Verrucosispora sp. NA02020: one gene and its partner. The protein of the gene in region 1 interacts with the protein of each later gene in a pairwise test. Links are inferred from orthologs where the notes say so. Each region holds a gene or a part of one and is shown on either strand. Other genes may lie near its edges.

The links. Proteins that work in one complex are often made in the same cells at the same time.
Region 2: the proteins of nth (region 1) and aceE interact in binary tests that used the Escherichia coli proteins (3 or more experiments, as listed by UniProt). The link is inferred for Verrucosispora sp. NA02020 from one-to-one orthologs.

Annotation. Positions count from the first base shown.
Region 1 is NZ_CP054923.1:6,823,043-6,830,362, forward strand. Bases 2,082-4,888 are described here. They hold nth (endonuclease III), read right to left. Parts: upstream 3,972-4,888; coding sequence 3,192-3,971; downstream 2,082-3,191. Other genes in these bases: HUT12_RS30510 (CoA pyrophosphatase), read right to left, coding at 2,082-2,569; HUT12_RS30515 (TlpA disulfide reductase family protein), read right to left, coding at 2,587-3,195; HUT12_RS30525 (CapA family protein), read right to left, coding at 4,033-4,888. Outside these bases: HUT12_RS30500 (phosphatase PAP2 family protein), read left to right, coding at 1-604; HUT12_RS30505 (MarP family serine protease), read right to left, coding at 608-1,786; more of HUT12_RS30510, read right to left, coding at 1,850-2,081; more of HUT12_RS30525, read right to left, coding at 4,889-5,106; HUT12_RS30530 (adenosylcobinamide amidohydrolase), read right to left, coding at 5,293-5,955; HUT12_RS30535 (Crp/Fnr family transcriptional regulator), read left to right, coding at 6,173-6,850; HUT12_RS30540 (TetR/AcrR family transcriptional regulator), read left to right, coding at 7,073-7,320. UniProt on the Escherichia coli protein: DNA repair enzyme that has both DNA N-glycosylase activity and AP-lyase activity. The DNA N-glycosylase activity releases various damaged pyrimidines from DNA by cleaving the N-glycosidic bond, leaving an AP (apurinic/apyrimidinic) site.
Region 2 is NZ_CP054923.1:5,702,361-5,709,915, reverse strand. The notes cover bases 1,686-4,945. They hold aceE (pyruvate dehydrogenase (acetyl-transferring), homodimeric type), read right to left. Parts: upstream 4,631-4,945; coding sequence 1,886-4,630; downstream 1,686-1,885. Other genes in these bases: HUT12_RS25385 (YjbQ family protein), read left to right, coding at 4,852-4,945. Outside these bases: HUT12_RS25400 (hypothetical protein), read right to left, coding at 1-253; HUT12_RS25395 (choice-of-anchor B family protein), read right to left, coding at 250-1,539; more of HUT12_RS25385, read left to right, coding at 4,946-5,256; HUT12_RS25380 (MarR family winged helix-turn-helix transcriptional regulator), read left to right, coding at 5,363-5,842; HUT12_RS25375 (thiamine pyrophosphate-dependent enzyme), read left to right, coding at 5,909-7,555. UniProt on the Escherichia coli protein: Component of the pyruvate dehydrogenase (PDH) complex, that catalyzes the overall conversion of pyruvate to acetyl-CoA and CO(2).

The DNA.
Region 1 (7,320 bases):
GTTCGCGCTGCTCGCCACGCTGGTGATGGGCGACTGGTCGCCGCTGCGGCGGCTGGACGCGGCGATCACCGCCGACCTGCACGCTGTCGCCCACGACCATCCGGCCTGGGTGTCGGTGATGCGCCTCTGGACGGACGTGTTCGCACCGATGCCGCTGCGCGCCGGGGCGCTGTGTCTGGTGGTCTGGCTGGCCTACCGGGGTGCGCGGCGGCTGGCCGTCTGGGTCGCCACGACCATGATCCTCGGCGGTCTGCTCGGGCCGCTGCTCAAGCTCGTGGTGGGCCGTCCGCGACCGGATCTGCCCGAACCGGTGGCACTTGCCCCCGGCCTCTCCTTCCCGTCCGGCCACGCGCTGAACGCGGCGTTGGCCGCCGGGGTGCTGCTCGTGGTGTTCCTGCCCCGGACCAGGGCCCGATCGGCGGCCCGGGTGGCGGTCTGGGCCGCCGCGCTGGCCATCGCCCTGGTCACCGGGTTCAGTCGGGTCGCGCTCGGGGTGCACTGGTCCAGCGACGTGGTCGCCGGATGGCTGCTCGGCACGGCGGTGGTCACCGCGACCACTGCGGTCTTCGCACTCCGGGCCCGGCGGTCACCGTCGGCCGGGTGACCGTCAGGTGCACTCGCCGGTGCCCACCTCCCGGGTGCGTTCCGCACCGGCCAGCGCCACCGGCCGGGCCTCGGCGGCGGTCACCGCGAAGCCGGTGTTCGGGTCGTACGCGGCCGCTGCGAAGATCACCCCGAGCACCAGGCCGTTCGAGGAGACCAGCGGCCCGCCGGAGTTGCCGCTGCGCACCAGGGCCCGGATCGTGTAGATCTCCCGGGTCACGTCCCCCGACGAGTAGATGTCCGGGCCGGTGATCCGGTCGACGTCGCGGATCCGCGCCGACTGGGCGTTGTACGGCCCGTCCAGCGGGAAGCCGAGCACGATGGCGTCCGCGCCGCTGGTGGTGTTGCCGGCGGCGAACCGCATGGAGGGGCCGGGCAGGTTGGGCACGTAGAGCACGGCCAGGTCGCGGTCCGGGTCGTAGACGACGACGACGCCCTCGTACCGCTCGCCGCGCAGTTCCACCGCGACCGAGTCGGTGCCGGCGACCACGTGCGCGTTGGTCATCACCCGGTCGTCGGCGTACACGAAGCCGGAGCCCTCGATGCGGCGGGAGCAGCTCTTCGCCGAGCCGAGCACCTTGACCACCGACTGTTGGCCGTTCGCGACCACCGGCGATCCGGCCAGCGCCGGGTCGGGCGGCTCGACCTGCCGTGCCTGGGAACGGCGCAGGCCGTCGAAGACGTCCGGGAAGCCGTTGGTGTCGACGGTGTCGCGCAGTGCGGTGGAGAGCTGCTGGGCCTGGTCCGGCAGCACCTGGTCGACCACGTTGAGCAGCGCGCTGCTGCGGACCGAATTGGCGAGCCAGGGCAGCGAGGAGGAGCCGAGCGGCACCGCCACCAGCCAGGCGACCAGGAGCACCGCGAAGAGCGAGACGAAGGCGCCGCCGATGTCGTCGAGCCGCCTACCCGTGTCGCTGGCGATGGTGCGGCGCAGGTGGGAGCCGAGCCATCCGGCGAGCGCCTGGCCGATCACCGCCAGGCCGAAGATGGCGACGAGCGAGATCAGCACGCGGGTGCCGCTGTCCACGAACTGCTGGGCGAACATCGGCCCGATCTGGAGCCCGATCAGCGCACCGAGGAAGAACCCGGAGAACGAGAGCACCCCGATGACGAACCCCTGCCGGTATCCGCTGATCGCGAACACGAGCATGAGCAACAGCAGAACGAGATCAACGGCCGACACGGGTCAAGCGTACGGGCCGGGGGCTCGTGGGATGACGACCGCTTGCGGAAGGTGACCGCGCGGTCAGCGGATCGCGCTCTCGTCCACCTCGTCGGTGCCGGCCGAGGGGGCGGGCGACGCACCGGACGGGGGCAGGTCGATCACCCGGCCGTGCGGCCACGGTCGGCTCCAGCCGCCCATCTCCAGCAGCGCGGCCAGCACCCCGGCGGTGAAGCCCCAGACCAGCATGCCGCGTACCGAGAAGGCGGGGCCGACCCAGCCGCTGGAGTGGCGTACCCGGACGCGGTTCTCCGGGTCGACCAGCTCGGTGACCGGCAGCCGGGCCACATGCGCCACCTCGGCCGGTTCCCGGGGGTGCACCCAGTGCGGCGTGTGCCACCAGGCGAGCACCGGCGTCACCACGAACTCGCTGACGGGGATCCACAGCCTCGGTAGTTGCGCCAGTACGGTGACGCTCGCCGGGTCGAGGCCGACCTCCTCGTTGGCCTCACGCAACGCGGTGGCGGCGGCGTCGGCGTCGCCCGGGTCGGCGGCACCGCCCGGGAACGCCGGCTGACCGGCGTGGTTACGCAGCGTCGCGGCACGTTGGAGCACCAGCACGTCCGGACCGGTCTCGGGGTCCTCACCGAGCAGCACGAGTACGGCGCTCTCCCGGCCGCCCTGCTCCGGCGTGCGTACCTGGGTGAAGTCCTCGATGCGGGCGGTGCCGAGCCGGACCAGCAGCGGGTCCAGCCAGTCCGGCACCGGCCGTGGCGCGTCGGACGTCCCCGGGCCCGAGGTCATCCTGGCGGGCACCTCGCTCACGCCGGTACCACGATGTCGAGGTGCTGCCGGACGAGGTCGGCGAGGCCGGCGTCGTCCAGGGCACCGGAGGTGTCGATGTGCCGGACACCGCCGTCGGCGCCGACGAACACCGTCATCGGGAACGCGGTGCGTTCCAGCGCCCGCTGGAACGCCTTACCCTGGTCGAACAGCATCGGGAACCGCACGCCGAAGTCCTCGCCGACGGACTGCGCGGCGCTGCGACTGTCCTGGGTGTTCACCCCGACGACCCGCAGTCGTCCCTCGGTCTGCTCGCTGAGCCGCTGGAAGGCGGGCAGTTCCTTGCGGCAGGGCGGGCACCAGGAGGCCCAGATGTTGATCACGGCCGGGCCGGGGATGTCGCGCAGCGCGACCGGGGTGCCACCGGTGAAGCAGGTGAGGGTCAGCTCGGGCAGCCGATCACCCTGCGGGGTGCCGGTGTCCACCGCGCCGGGCTCGGCGACGAGGGAGGTGCACTCCTCGAACGGCGACGGCCGGCTGGTGCTCGTGTCCGCCCCGGTGGCGGCGGGCCGGTCGGTCTCGGGCGTACACGCCACGGTGCCGAGCAGCAGCAGCGGCAGGGACATCAGGGCCAGTCGGCGGATCACGGCGCCTCCGCCCGGACCGCCTGCACCGGCACCAGGTCGGGGTCGACTCCGGCGGCGACGGCCAGGTCACGGGCCCGGGGGCCCTTGAGCAGCTTCGCGGCGGCGGCTGCCTCGGTCGGGCCGGTGCCGTACGACGGGCAGAGCTTCGCCAGCGTGCACGCGCCGCAGGCGGGCTTGCGGGCATGGCAGACCCGTCGGCCGTGGAAGATGATCCGGTGCGACAGCATGGTCCAGTCGCGCTTGGGATACATCGCCCCGATGGCGTGCTCGATCTTGACCGGGTCGGTCTCGGCGGTCAGTCGCCAGCGCTGGACCAACCGCTGGAAGTGCGTGTCGACGGTGATGCCGGGCACGTCGAAGGCGTTGCCGAGGATGACGTTGGCGGTCTTGCGGCCGATCCCGGGCAGGGTCACCAGGTCGGCCAACCGCCCCGGGACCTGGCCGTCGTACCGCTCGACGAGGGCCTGACCGAGGTGGATCAGCGAGCTGGTCTTGTTGCGGTAGAAGCCGGTCGGCCGGATCAGCTCCTCCATCTCGTCCCGGTTCGCCCCGGCGTAGTCGGAGGCGCTCGGATACCGGGCGAAGAGCTTCGGCGTGACCTCGTTGACCTTCTTGTCGGTGCACTGGGCCGAGAGGATGGTGGCGACGGCCAACTCCAGCGCGTTGCCGTGGTTCAGCTCACAGTGGGCGTCGGGATGTGTCTCGGTCAGCACGCGGCCGATCCGCCGCGCCCGACGCGTACGACCGAGGTCGGTCTCGGTGGCGCTTCTGGTCACGACGGCCAGCCTACGTCGCCGCGCCGACGCTCCGGTCGGCCCACACGTCTCGGACCGGCGATCAGCCCTCGTCCGGCGGACTGATCTTGCCCGCCTTGGTGAACTGGGCGCCGGTCTCCGGGAAGTCGAGCTTGGTGAGTTCACGGAGCAGGCCGAGGCCCCGGTCGTCCGGGTCCGTGGTCGGCTTGCCGATGCCGTTCATGTACGTCGAGACGAACGACCCGCCGGACCAGGTGCCGTCCGGTTCGAGGGTCACCTTGAGCACCCCGCCCCAGCCGAGGCGGCCGTTGTTGCTGAGCATGCCGCCGCCCCCGGCGAAGTTGCCCAGGCTGTACGCGATCAGTCGGCCCTTGTAGAACTCCATGCCCCGCAGCACGTGCGGGCCGTGGCCGACGATCAGGTCGGCGCCGGAGTCGATCATCGCGCGGGAGAACTTGATCGGGTCGCCCCGGTTCTCGCCGAGGAACATCTCGGTGCCCGGGCGGGTACGGGTCATCTCCGAACCCTCGGCCCCCATGTGCACCTGCACCACGACGATGTCGGCCATCGTGGCGGCCTTCTCGACGACCTTCTTCGCGGACGGGATGTCGACCAGGCTGTTCGACCAGCGGTACGACGAGAAGCCGGCCACCGCGACCTTGACGCCGTCGGCCTCGACCACCGTGATCTGGTCGGGCGCGCCGGTGTGCGCCAGGTCGTGCTCCTCCAGCGCCTTCTGGGTGTTCTCGTACCCCTTGGGCCCGAAGTCGTAGCCGTGGTTGTTGGCCTGGTTGAGCAGGTCGAACCCGGCGTCGGCGAGGTGCGCGGCGTACTCCGGCGGCGCGCGGAACTGGAAGCACCGGGTGGAGTCGGCCCCGCACTTGCCGGTGCCGGTGTCCACCGTCAACGGCTCTTCCAGGTTGCCCATCGCCACGTCGGCGGAGATCGCCTTCTTGACCGAGTCGAAGAAGCCCTTCCCGCCGTCGGGCGGCAGCCGGTTGGGCGCGTTGCCCATCACGATGTCACCGGTGGCGGAGAGCGAAATGGTCTTGACCTTGGGCGGGGTCGACTCGACCGGCCCACCGGTCCCACCGCCCGCGCCCGGCTGCCAGACCGGCTCCTGACCGAGATCGGCACAACCGGCGAACAGCAGCATGGCGAGCAGCGCACCGAGCGCGGCCAGGGAACGGCGTGGACGCGCCGCGAGAGCGGCGTGGGGGCGCGGACGCGACGCCGTGGAGGCACGGCGGCGTGGACGCGACGCGAGGGGGGCGCGAGCATACATCGGGGGCGACCATACCGGGCGGGAAACGCCGCGACGACGGCCGATCGGGTGGAGGATTCAGCCCTGGAGCCGATCCGACCATGGGACGACGGTGTCGGTGCCGACCGCCGACACCGCGGCGTGCACCGCGCGGGCCAGCGGCGCTCCCCAGGTCGAGCGCGGGCCGCCGTACGCACTGACCGGCCCGTCCGGTGGGCAGAGCACGGTGACCGCGTCCGTCGGGGTGCCGGTGCCGGGCAGCCCGAGGTCCGCGATCGCCTGCGCCTTCGCCTCGGTCGCCGTGGCCACCGCGTTGACCAGGGCCGCGTCGCCGAGCCGGGCCGGGACGTACACCACGATGTTGACCGTGCCGACCCGCTGGGCCGGGGCCGCCACGTCGGGTGCCGCCGCCGGCACCGGGGTACCCAGGCCGACGGTGGCCCAGACCTGCACGCCGGTGTCGACCCGAGCGATCACCTCGGTCACGTCGACACCGGTCAGCAACCCCACCCCGGGTCCGTCGAGGCCGAGCCGCCGGGCCATGCCGGCCAGGTGGTCGGCGGGGTCGTCCCGGTCGTACGACATCGGCACGGTCGCGTTCAACACCCACCGCCGTACGCCGAGCCCGCCGCCGAGCGGGCCGGTGCCGACCGTCCGCAACGGCCGCACGGCGCGCCACACGAGTAGCGGAATGTCCCTTCCGTCCTCGTGTCGGGTGGTCACCTGCGGCTCACTCAACACGCCGTGACCCTACGGCCGACGGCCCTGCCGGTCGTCGGCGGCCCGCGCGGGCGAGCGATGGTACCGGGCGACCGACACGGGAAGGTTACGCCCAACGATCAAGATTCCAGGGGTGCACCTCTGATTCCTGCTCACGTGCGCCTAGACTGGGCGGCGCGCGAGGGATCAGCGGACGGCGGCCCGGCCGACAGACGGCACGCGCAACCGGAGGTGCGCGATGGACGAGGTACTGGCCCGCAGCGGGATCTTCCAGGGAGTCGACCCGGAGGCTGCCGAGGCGCTCGCCAAGGAGATGGAGACGATCGAGGTCCGCAAGGGCGAGGTCGTGTTCAACGAGGGCGAGCCCGGCGACAGTCTCTACATCCTGCTGTCCGGCAAGATCAAGGTGGGTCGCCGAGCGGCGGACGGCCGGCAGAACCTGATCGCGGTGATGGGGCCGTCGGACATGGTCGGCGAGCTGTCGCTCTTCGACCCGGGTCCGCGTACGGCGACCGCCACCGCGGTGACCGACAGCCGCCTGGCCCGACTGCGCAAGCAGGCGCTGCGTCCGTGGCTGAACAACCGGCCGGAGATCGCCGAGCAGCTGCTGCGCGTGCTCGCCCGCCGGCTGCGCCGGACCAACGACGCCCTCGCCGACCTGATCTTCACCGACGTACCCGGCCGGGTCGCCAAGAACCTGCTCCAGATGGCGGGCCGCTTCGGCACCCGGGACGGTGGCGTGCTGCGGGTGACGCACGACCTGACCCAGGAGGAGATCGCCCAGCTCGTCGGCGCCTCCCGCGAGACGGTCAACAAGGCGTTGGCCGACTTCGCCTCGCGGGGCTGGCTCCGGTTGGACGGCAAGAGCATCATCATCCTCGACCCGGAGCGCCTGGCACGCCGCGCCCGGGTCTGACACCCCTGCTCCCGACACCGCCCGGCCGCCACTCGCGGCCGGGCGGTGTCGTGTCCGGGCGGCCGTGTCCAGGCGGCATCGTGGCCGGACGGGGCCTTGTCCGGGCAGAGTCGTGTCCGGCCGGGCGGGGTCGGGTTCGGGTTCGGTGACCGACTCGTGCGGCACAGCGTCCTGAAAAAAGTCAGTCTTGACTGTTTGTTTTCCGGGCGGCAGGCTGTGCCCGTGCCTCCCGCATCGACCCGCGTCCCTCAGCAACAGCGCAGCCGTGCCACCCGGGCTCGGCTGCTGGAGGCGACCGTCGAGTGCCTGGTCGAGCATGGCTGGTCCGGCACCACGACCACGGTCGTGGCGGCCCGGGCCGGAGTCTCCCGAGGCGCCCAACTGCACCACTACCCGACCCGGGCCGCCCTGGTCACCGCCGCCGTGGCACACCTCACCGAACGCCGGGCGGCCGAGCTGCGGGCCGAGGC
Region 2 (7,555 bases), 1.1 Mb from region 1 along the record:
CCGGACCGTGGCCCGCGTGCCCGCCCGGCACGGCACCGGACGACCGGGCCGGAGTGCCGCTCGGGCCGCCGGCCCGCCCGGCGAAGAAGCCGACCGTCAGGGTCAGCGCGAGCACCAGCGCGATGGCCGCGTAGCGCGTCGGCGGACCCGACGTCGGTTCCGGAACGGGGGGACCGGTCGCGTACTCCCGGGTGGGCGGCACGGCGACGGAGCCGACGGCTTTCGCCGCCGGCCCCTGACTGGTCGTCGTCACGGCAGCCGGGGCTGCAACACGAACAGCCCCTGTTCGATGCCGCTGACCACGACGACACCGCTCGGGAAGTACGGGTAGGTGCTCCAGGCGCCGTTCATCGAGGAACTGTTGCTGGACGGGTAGACGTCGAAGTACCCGGCCTCGGTGGCGCGGCCGGCGGCCACGTTGGTCAGGTCCAGGATGCGCAACCCGGCCCGATAGTTGGCCTGGTAGCTGTACTTGCCCTTGACGTACTGGTTGTGGTCGGTGGCGGCGACGCCGGAGGGCGCGCTGTAGGTGCCGATGTGTCGAGGGGCGTCCAGGTCGGCCAGGTCCCAGATGTAGGTCTGCGTGTTCACCCCGCGACGGGACTCGTCCAACTCGTCGTCGAGCAGGAAGTAGCGCTGGTCCTCGGTGAACCAGCCCTGGTGGGTGTACGCCCGACCGGTGTACCCGATGCGGGCCAGCTGTCGAGGGGCGGACTTGGTGGTCACGTCGACCACGGTGACGGTGTCCTCGTTGGAGCTGACACAGATCTCCCGCCCGCTGTAGGCGGTGTCGGGACCCCGGTAGACCACGCACTGGGTGTCGTGGGTGTATCCGTCGTTGCTGACGCAGCCGGCCGACGTCGGGGACTTCGGGGTCCGGATGTCGACCATGTGCAGGCCGCCGCTGCAGGTGTTGGTGCCGACCGCGTACGCGAAGCCGGTCTGCTCGTTGATGGCGATGTTGTGCGAGTTGCCGAACTGGTTGTACTGCGCGTTCGTCGTCCAGGTCTGCGGCGTGGTGACGCCGCGCAGCCGCGTCAGGTCGAAGACCTGCATGCCGTGCCCGGAGACGTCCGCCACCACGTAGGCGTGGTCACGGTAGACCTTGATGTCCCGCCAGACGGCGGTGCGGTTCTGGTACGCGGGCAGGTTGCCGAGGTACACCGGCGCGGTCGGGTCCGAGATGTCCACGAACGAGGTGCCGTTGCGGCGGCCGACCAGCGCGTACTCCTTGCGGGTCTGCGGGTCGGTCCAACCCCAGATGTCGTTCGCCTGGCTGCCGCCGATGCCGGACAGCGGCATGAACGACAGCAGGTCCACGTTGCGGCAGGGGTAGCCGGCCGCCTGACCGTTCGTGCAGGCCGTCGCCGCGAGGGCAGCCGCCTGCTGGGTCGGTTCCCGTTGCGCCATGAACTCCTGCGCCGACGCCCGCCCGGCGGGTGTGGCGGGGTCGTGTGCCACCGAGGGCGAGCCCGGCCCCAGCGTCGACACCACCAGGGCGCCGACGGCCAGGGCCAGGCCGATCCGGACGATTCGCATCTGTGCTCCCTCTCGTCGCGCGGGGGCGGACGGCGTCCGAGCCGGCGGAGGACGGCGCGACAGGAGTCCACCGGGCCGGCGTGGTGCCCGTGCGGAGGTCGGATACCTATCGATGATTGTGGATCGGCGATGTTACGGGGGGAAGTCGCCTCCTGATATCGCCTGTGTCATACCGGGGCGGCGTCGCCGCCGTTCTCGGCGCTCGTGGAGCGGGTGCGCGCATGCGTGTTAGGAAGGGACCCTTGCTATGCACGAGGCGTTAGCAGGGGGCCCTTCCTTTCCCCCGACCCCAGCGTGAGAGAGGGCCCGGCGCGATGCGCCGGGCCCTCTCTCAGTGCGTGCGGTACTAGCTGTCGCCGCCGGTCTCGCCGACCGGGGCGGCGTTCACGTCGTCGATGGCGTACTTCTTGGCTGCCTCGGCCGGTACGTGCGCCGGTACGACGCCGCGCAGCGCGAGCTGCCGCAGCGTGGCGACCGCGATCGACTCGGCGTCGACGCGGAAGTGCCGGCGCAGCGCGTGCCGGGTGTCCGACAGGCCGAAGCCGTCGGTGCCCAGGGAGGTCCAGTCACCGGGCACCCAGCGGGAGATCAGGTCCGGCACCGCGCGCATCCAGTCGCTGACCGCGACCTTCGGCCCGTCGGCGTCGGCCAGCTTCTGCTGGATGTACGGCACCCGCTGCTCCGCGCCCGGGTGCAGGAGGTTGTACGCCTCACACTCGACCGCGTCCCGCCGCAGCTCGGTCCAGGAGGTCACCGACCAGACGTCGGCGGCCACCCCCCAGTCCTGGGCGAGCAGCTGCTGCGCCTTGAGCGCCCACTGCATGCCGGTGCCGGAGGCGAGCACGTTCGCCCGGGGGGCGTCACCCTCCACCGACGGGGCCGCCGCGTACCGGTAGATGCCCTTGACGATGCCCTCGGCGTCGACGCCCTCCGGCTCGGCCGGCTGGTGGATCGGCTCGTTGTAGATGGTGAGGTAGTAGAAGACGTTCTCCTGCTCCTCGCCGTACATCCGGTGCAGGCCGTTCTCCACGATGTGCGCGATCTCGAACGCGAACGCCGGGTCGTACGCGACGACGGCCGGGTTCGTGGCCGCGAGCAGCAGCGAGTGGCCGTCCTCGTGCTGGAGGCCCTCGCCGTTGAGCGTGGTGCGACCGGCGGTGGCGCCGAGCACGAAACCACGGGCCATCTGGTCGGCCGCCGCCCAGAAACCGTCACCGGTGCGCTGGAACCCGAACATCGAGTAGAAGATGTACATCGGGATCATCGGTTCGTCGTGCGTGGCGTACGACGAACCGGCGGCGGTGAACGAGGCGACCGAGCCGGCCTCGTTGATGCCCTCGTGCAGGATCTGACCGGCGGTCGACTCCTTGTACGACAGGAACAGCTCCCGGTCGACCGAGGTGTACCGCTGACCGTGCGGCGAATAGATCTTGGCGGTCGGGAAGATCGAGTCCAGGCCGAAGGTCCGTGCCTCGTCCGGGATGATCGGCACCCAGCGCCTGCCGAACTGCTTGTCCTTCATCAGGTCCTTGAGCAGCCGGACGAAGGCCATCGTGGTGGCCACCTTCTGCTTGCCCGAGCCCCGCTTCACGTCGGCGAAGCGCTCGCTGCCGGGGATGGCCAGGGGCTTGGCCTCGGTCCGCCGGCTCGGCAGGTAGCCACCGAGGTTCTTGCGCCGCTCGTGCAGGTACTGCATCTCGTCGGACTTCTCGTCCGGCCGGTAGTACGGCGGCAGGTACGGGTTGTCCTCCAGCGCCGAGTCCGGGATGTCCAGGTAGAGCCGGTCGCGGAACGTCTTCAGGTCGTCCAGCGTCAGCTTCTTCATCTGGTGCGTGGCGTTGCGGCCCTCGAAGTGCTGGCCGAGCGTCCAGCCCTTGATCGTCTTGGCCAGGATCACCGTCGGCTGCCCGGTGTGCTCCGTCGCCGCCTTGTAGGCCGCGTAGAGCTTGCGGTAGTCGTGCCCGCCGCGCTTGAGGTTCCAGATCTCGTCGTCGCTCAGGCCGTCGACCATCTTGCGGGTCCGCGCGTCCCGACCGAAGAAGTGCTCCCGGACGTACGCCCCGGACTCCGCCTTGTAGGTCTGGTAGTCGCCGTCCGGCGTGGTGTTCATCAGGTTGACCAGCGCGCCGTCGGTGTCGGCGGCGAGCAGCGGGTCCCACTCCCGGCCCCAGACCACCTTGATGACGTTCCAACCGGCGCCCCGGAAGAACGCCTCCAGCTCCTGCATCACCTTGCCGTTGCCGCGGACCGGACCGTCCAGGCGCTGGAGGTTGCAGTTGATCACGAAGGTGAGGTTGTCCAGCTCCTCCCGGGCGGCCACGCCGATCGCGCCCAGGGTCTCCGGCTCGTCCATCTCGCCGTCGCCGAGGAAGGCCCAGACGTTCTGGTCGGAGGTGTCCTTGATGCCCCGGTGCTGGAGGTAGCGGTTGAACCGGGCCTGGTAGATGGCGTTCAGCCCGCCCAGCCCCATCGAGACGGTGGGGAACTCCCAGAAGTCCGGCATCAGCCGGGGGTGCGGGTACGACGGGAGCCCGCCGCCGGGGTGCGACAGCTCCTGCCGGAAGCCGTCGAGCTGGTTCTCGCTGAGCCGACCCTCCAGGAACGCCCGGGCGTACATGCCGGGGGAGGCGTGCCCCTGGTAGAAGATGTGATCGCCGCCACCCGGGTGGTTCTTGCCCCGGAAGAAGTGGTTGAAGCCCACCTCGTAGAGCGAGGCCGAGCTCGCGAAGGTGGAGATGTGTCCGCCGACGCCGATCTCGGGACGCTGCGCACGGTGCACCAGCATCGCCGCGTTCCACCGCACGTACGCCCGGATCCGGCGCTCGATGTGCTCGTCACCCGGGAACCAGGGTTCGCGCTCCGGCGGGATCGTGTTGAGGTAGTCGGTGGTGGTCAGCGACGGTACGCCGACCTGGCGCTCACGGGCGCGCTCCAACAGGCGCAGCATCACGTATCGCGCCCGCTTGGTGCCACGATCATCGATGACACCGTCGAGCGACTCGACCCATTCGCTGGTCTCTTCAGGGTCGGTATCCGGAAGCTGGCTCGGCAGTCCGGCCGTGATCACCGGGCGCTTGCGTTCCGTAGCCACAGGCGTTCCCTCGGTTGTGTGTGGGATAGGTCTCTAGCGCCATCCTGCCCCGTCGCGGCACTCGCCGTCACGTCCACCCGGCCCAAGGGCGACGCGCGACACACGTACCGAACAGTAACTTCGCGTCGCCGCGCAGGCCCGGACGGGTAGTAGACGATCTTGCCAGGAAACGCCGCCGAGCGCGCCGGTACAAGGTTTCGTAACCGGGCAGAATGGGGGGTATGCGTAGTGAGGTGATCAGCATCCGGACCGGTTCCCGGCCGACCGTCCGGGACATCACCGCCGAGGCCGAGCAGTTCCTCGCCGGGCAGGGCGACGGGCTGCTGCACGTGTTCGTGCCGCACGCCACCGCCGGGGTGGCCATCATCGAGACCGGCGCCGGCTCCGACGACGACCTGCTCACCGCGCTGGACGCGCTGCTGCCCACCGACGACCGCTGGCAGCACCGGCACGGTTCGCCCGGACACGGCCGCGACCACGTGCTGCCCGCCTTCGTCGCCCCGTACGCGACGCTGCCCGTGCTCGGCGGCCGGCTCGCCCTGGGCACCTGGCAGTCGGTCTGCCTGGTCGACACCAACGGGGACAACTCCAGCCGGCAGGTCCGCTTCTCCTTCCTGCCCGGCTGACCACCACACCCGCCCGGCCGGCCACCGCGAGGCGACCGTCCCGGCGGCGCGCCGCCGACGTAACGGCGGAACTGCCCGAACGTGGCCGGATCGTAGAATGTCGACCATGCCGCGACCACCCGCCACCCTGGTCGGCCCGGGTGGGGCCGACCGGTCCCGGGTGGCCGGCGACACGGTCCGGCGGATCATGCACGTGGCCGCCGCCCTTCGGCACCACCAGGACAGCGAGATCGCCGCACTGGGGCTGACCCCGGCGGTCGCCCGCGCGCTCTACGAACTGGACCCGGACCACCCGCTGCCCGCCCGTGAGCTGGCCGGGCAGTTGCGCTGCGACCGGTCCAACGTGACCGCGCTGGTCGACAAGCTGGAGCGGGCCGGGCTGGTGGAGCGTCGTGCCGACCCGGACGACCGGCGGCAGCGGACCCTGGTGGTGACCGAGGCGGGCCGGCGGATGCGGGACCGGGTCCACGGGGTGCTGTCCGACTCACGACTGCTGGCCGGACTCAGCACGGAGGAGTTGGCGGCGCTCGGCGAACTCGTCTGGAAGGTCTCCGACGGCGGTTGCCCGGAGCGGCTCGGGACGTAGTCGGGCGCCGCGCCGTCCCAGGTGCGTGAAACGTGCTCAGGTGGGCGAGGCGTGCCTCGGTCGGTAATGCTGTCGGACGTGACCACCCCGCAGGATCTCGACGACCGGTTCCGGGAGGCCCTGGCCGCCCTCGCCGCGCCGGGGCGCCGCGCCGACCCGGCACAGCCGGTGGCCGACGGTGCCACGCTGACCGGCGCAGAGCTGTTGGACCTCTTCGACGCACAGGTCACCAGCCGCCAACTCGACCTCGCCGGACGCTGGCTCCGCGGCTTCGGCGAGGGCTACTACACGATCGGTTCGGCCGGGCACGAGGGCAACGCCGGGGTCGCCGCGGCGCTACGCCCCACCGACCCGGCCCTGCTGCACTACCGCTCCGGCGCGTTCTACTGCGTGCGGGCCGCTCAGGCCGCCCGCAGCGGGGAGCCCGACACCGGCCGGGACCCCGACGCGGAGCCGGCCGGCGACCACGGCGGCCCCAGCACCGACACGTCCGCGCCCGCCGGGCAGGCGACGGAGGTCGACCTCGACCCGGCCGAGGACGCGCCGCCGGTCGGCAGGGTCGGGCACGCCGAGGAGGGCCCCCGGGCCGCTGATCCGCTGGACGACGACGAGCGCCCGGCCGGGAAAGCGGAGGCCGCGGGCGACGAGCGGCGGGCGGTCGACCCGGTGTACGCGGACGCGGCCCGGGACGTGCTGCGGGGCATGGTGGCCTCGCGCGAGGAGCCGATCGCCGGAGGCCGGCACAAGGTCTTCGGTCGGGCCGACCTCGCCGTGGTGCCGACCACCTCCACGATCGCCTCGCACCTGCCCCGGGCGGTGGGCATGGGCCTCGCGGTGGAGCGGCTGCGCCGGCTGGACACGCGACCGGAGCCGACCTGGCCGGGCGAGACGCCCGTCGCGACGACGTGGGCACCGGACGCGATCGTGGTCTGCTCGTTCGGGGACGCCTCGATCAACCACGCCAGCGCCACCGCCGCCTTCAACACCGCCGGCTGGTACGACCACACCGGTCTGCGCATCCCGGTGCTGTTCGTATGCGAGGACAACGGCCTGGGCCTGAGCCTCCGGTCGCCGCAGGGCTGGGTGACGACGGCGCTGCGGTCGAAGCCGGGGGTGCGGTACTTCGCCGCCGACGGCACCGACCTGGTCGAGACGTACGAGGTGGCGGTCGAGGCGGCGGCCTGGGTCCGCCGCCACCGGCGCCCGGCCGTACTCCACCTCACCACGGTGCGGTTGATGGGGCACGCAGGCGCGGACGCCGAGAGCGCGTACCGGACGGCCGGGGAGATCCGGGCCGACCTGGACCGGGATCCGGTGGCGGCCACCGCGCGACGGTTGGTCGAGGCGGGCCTGGCCAGCGGTGCGGAGCTGCTGGAGCGCTACGACGAGATCGGCTGGCGGGTCCGCCGGCTGGCCGAGGGGGTGCTCGACGAGCCGAAGCTGTCCAGCCCGGCCGAGGTGGTCGCCCCGCTGGCGCCCCGCCGACCGTTGCGGGTGGCCCGTGCGGTGGCCGAGGCGGGCGACCGGGCGGCCGGGCCGGACGCGGGCGCACGGGTCGAGGCGTTCGGCGGCAAGCCGCCGGAGCTGGTCGGCCCGCTGACGCTGGCGCAGAGCATCAACGCCGCGCTCACCGACGGGCTGCTCGACCATCCGCAGATGGCCGTCTTCGGCGAGGACGTCGCCGCCAAGGGTGGGGTGTACGGGGTCACCAAG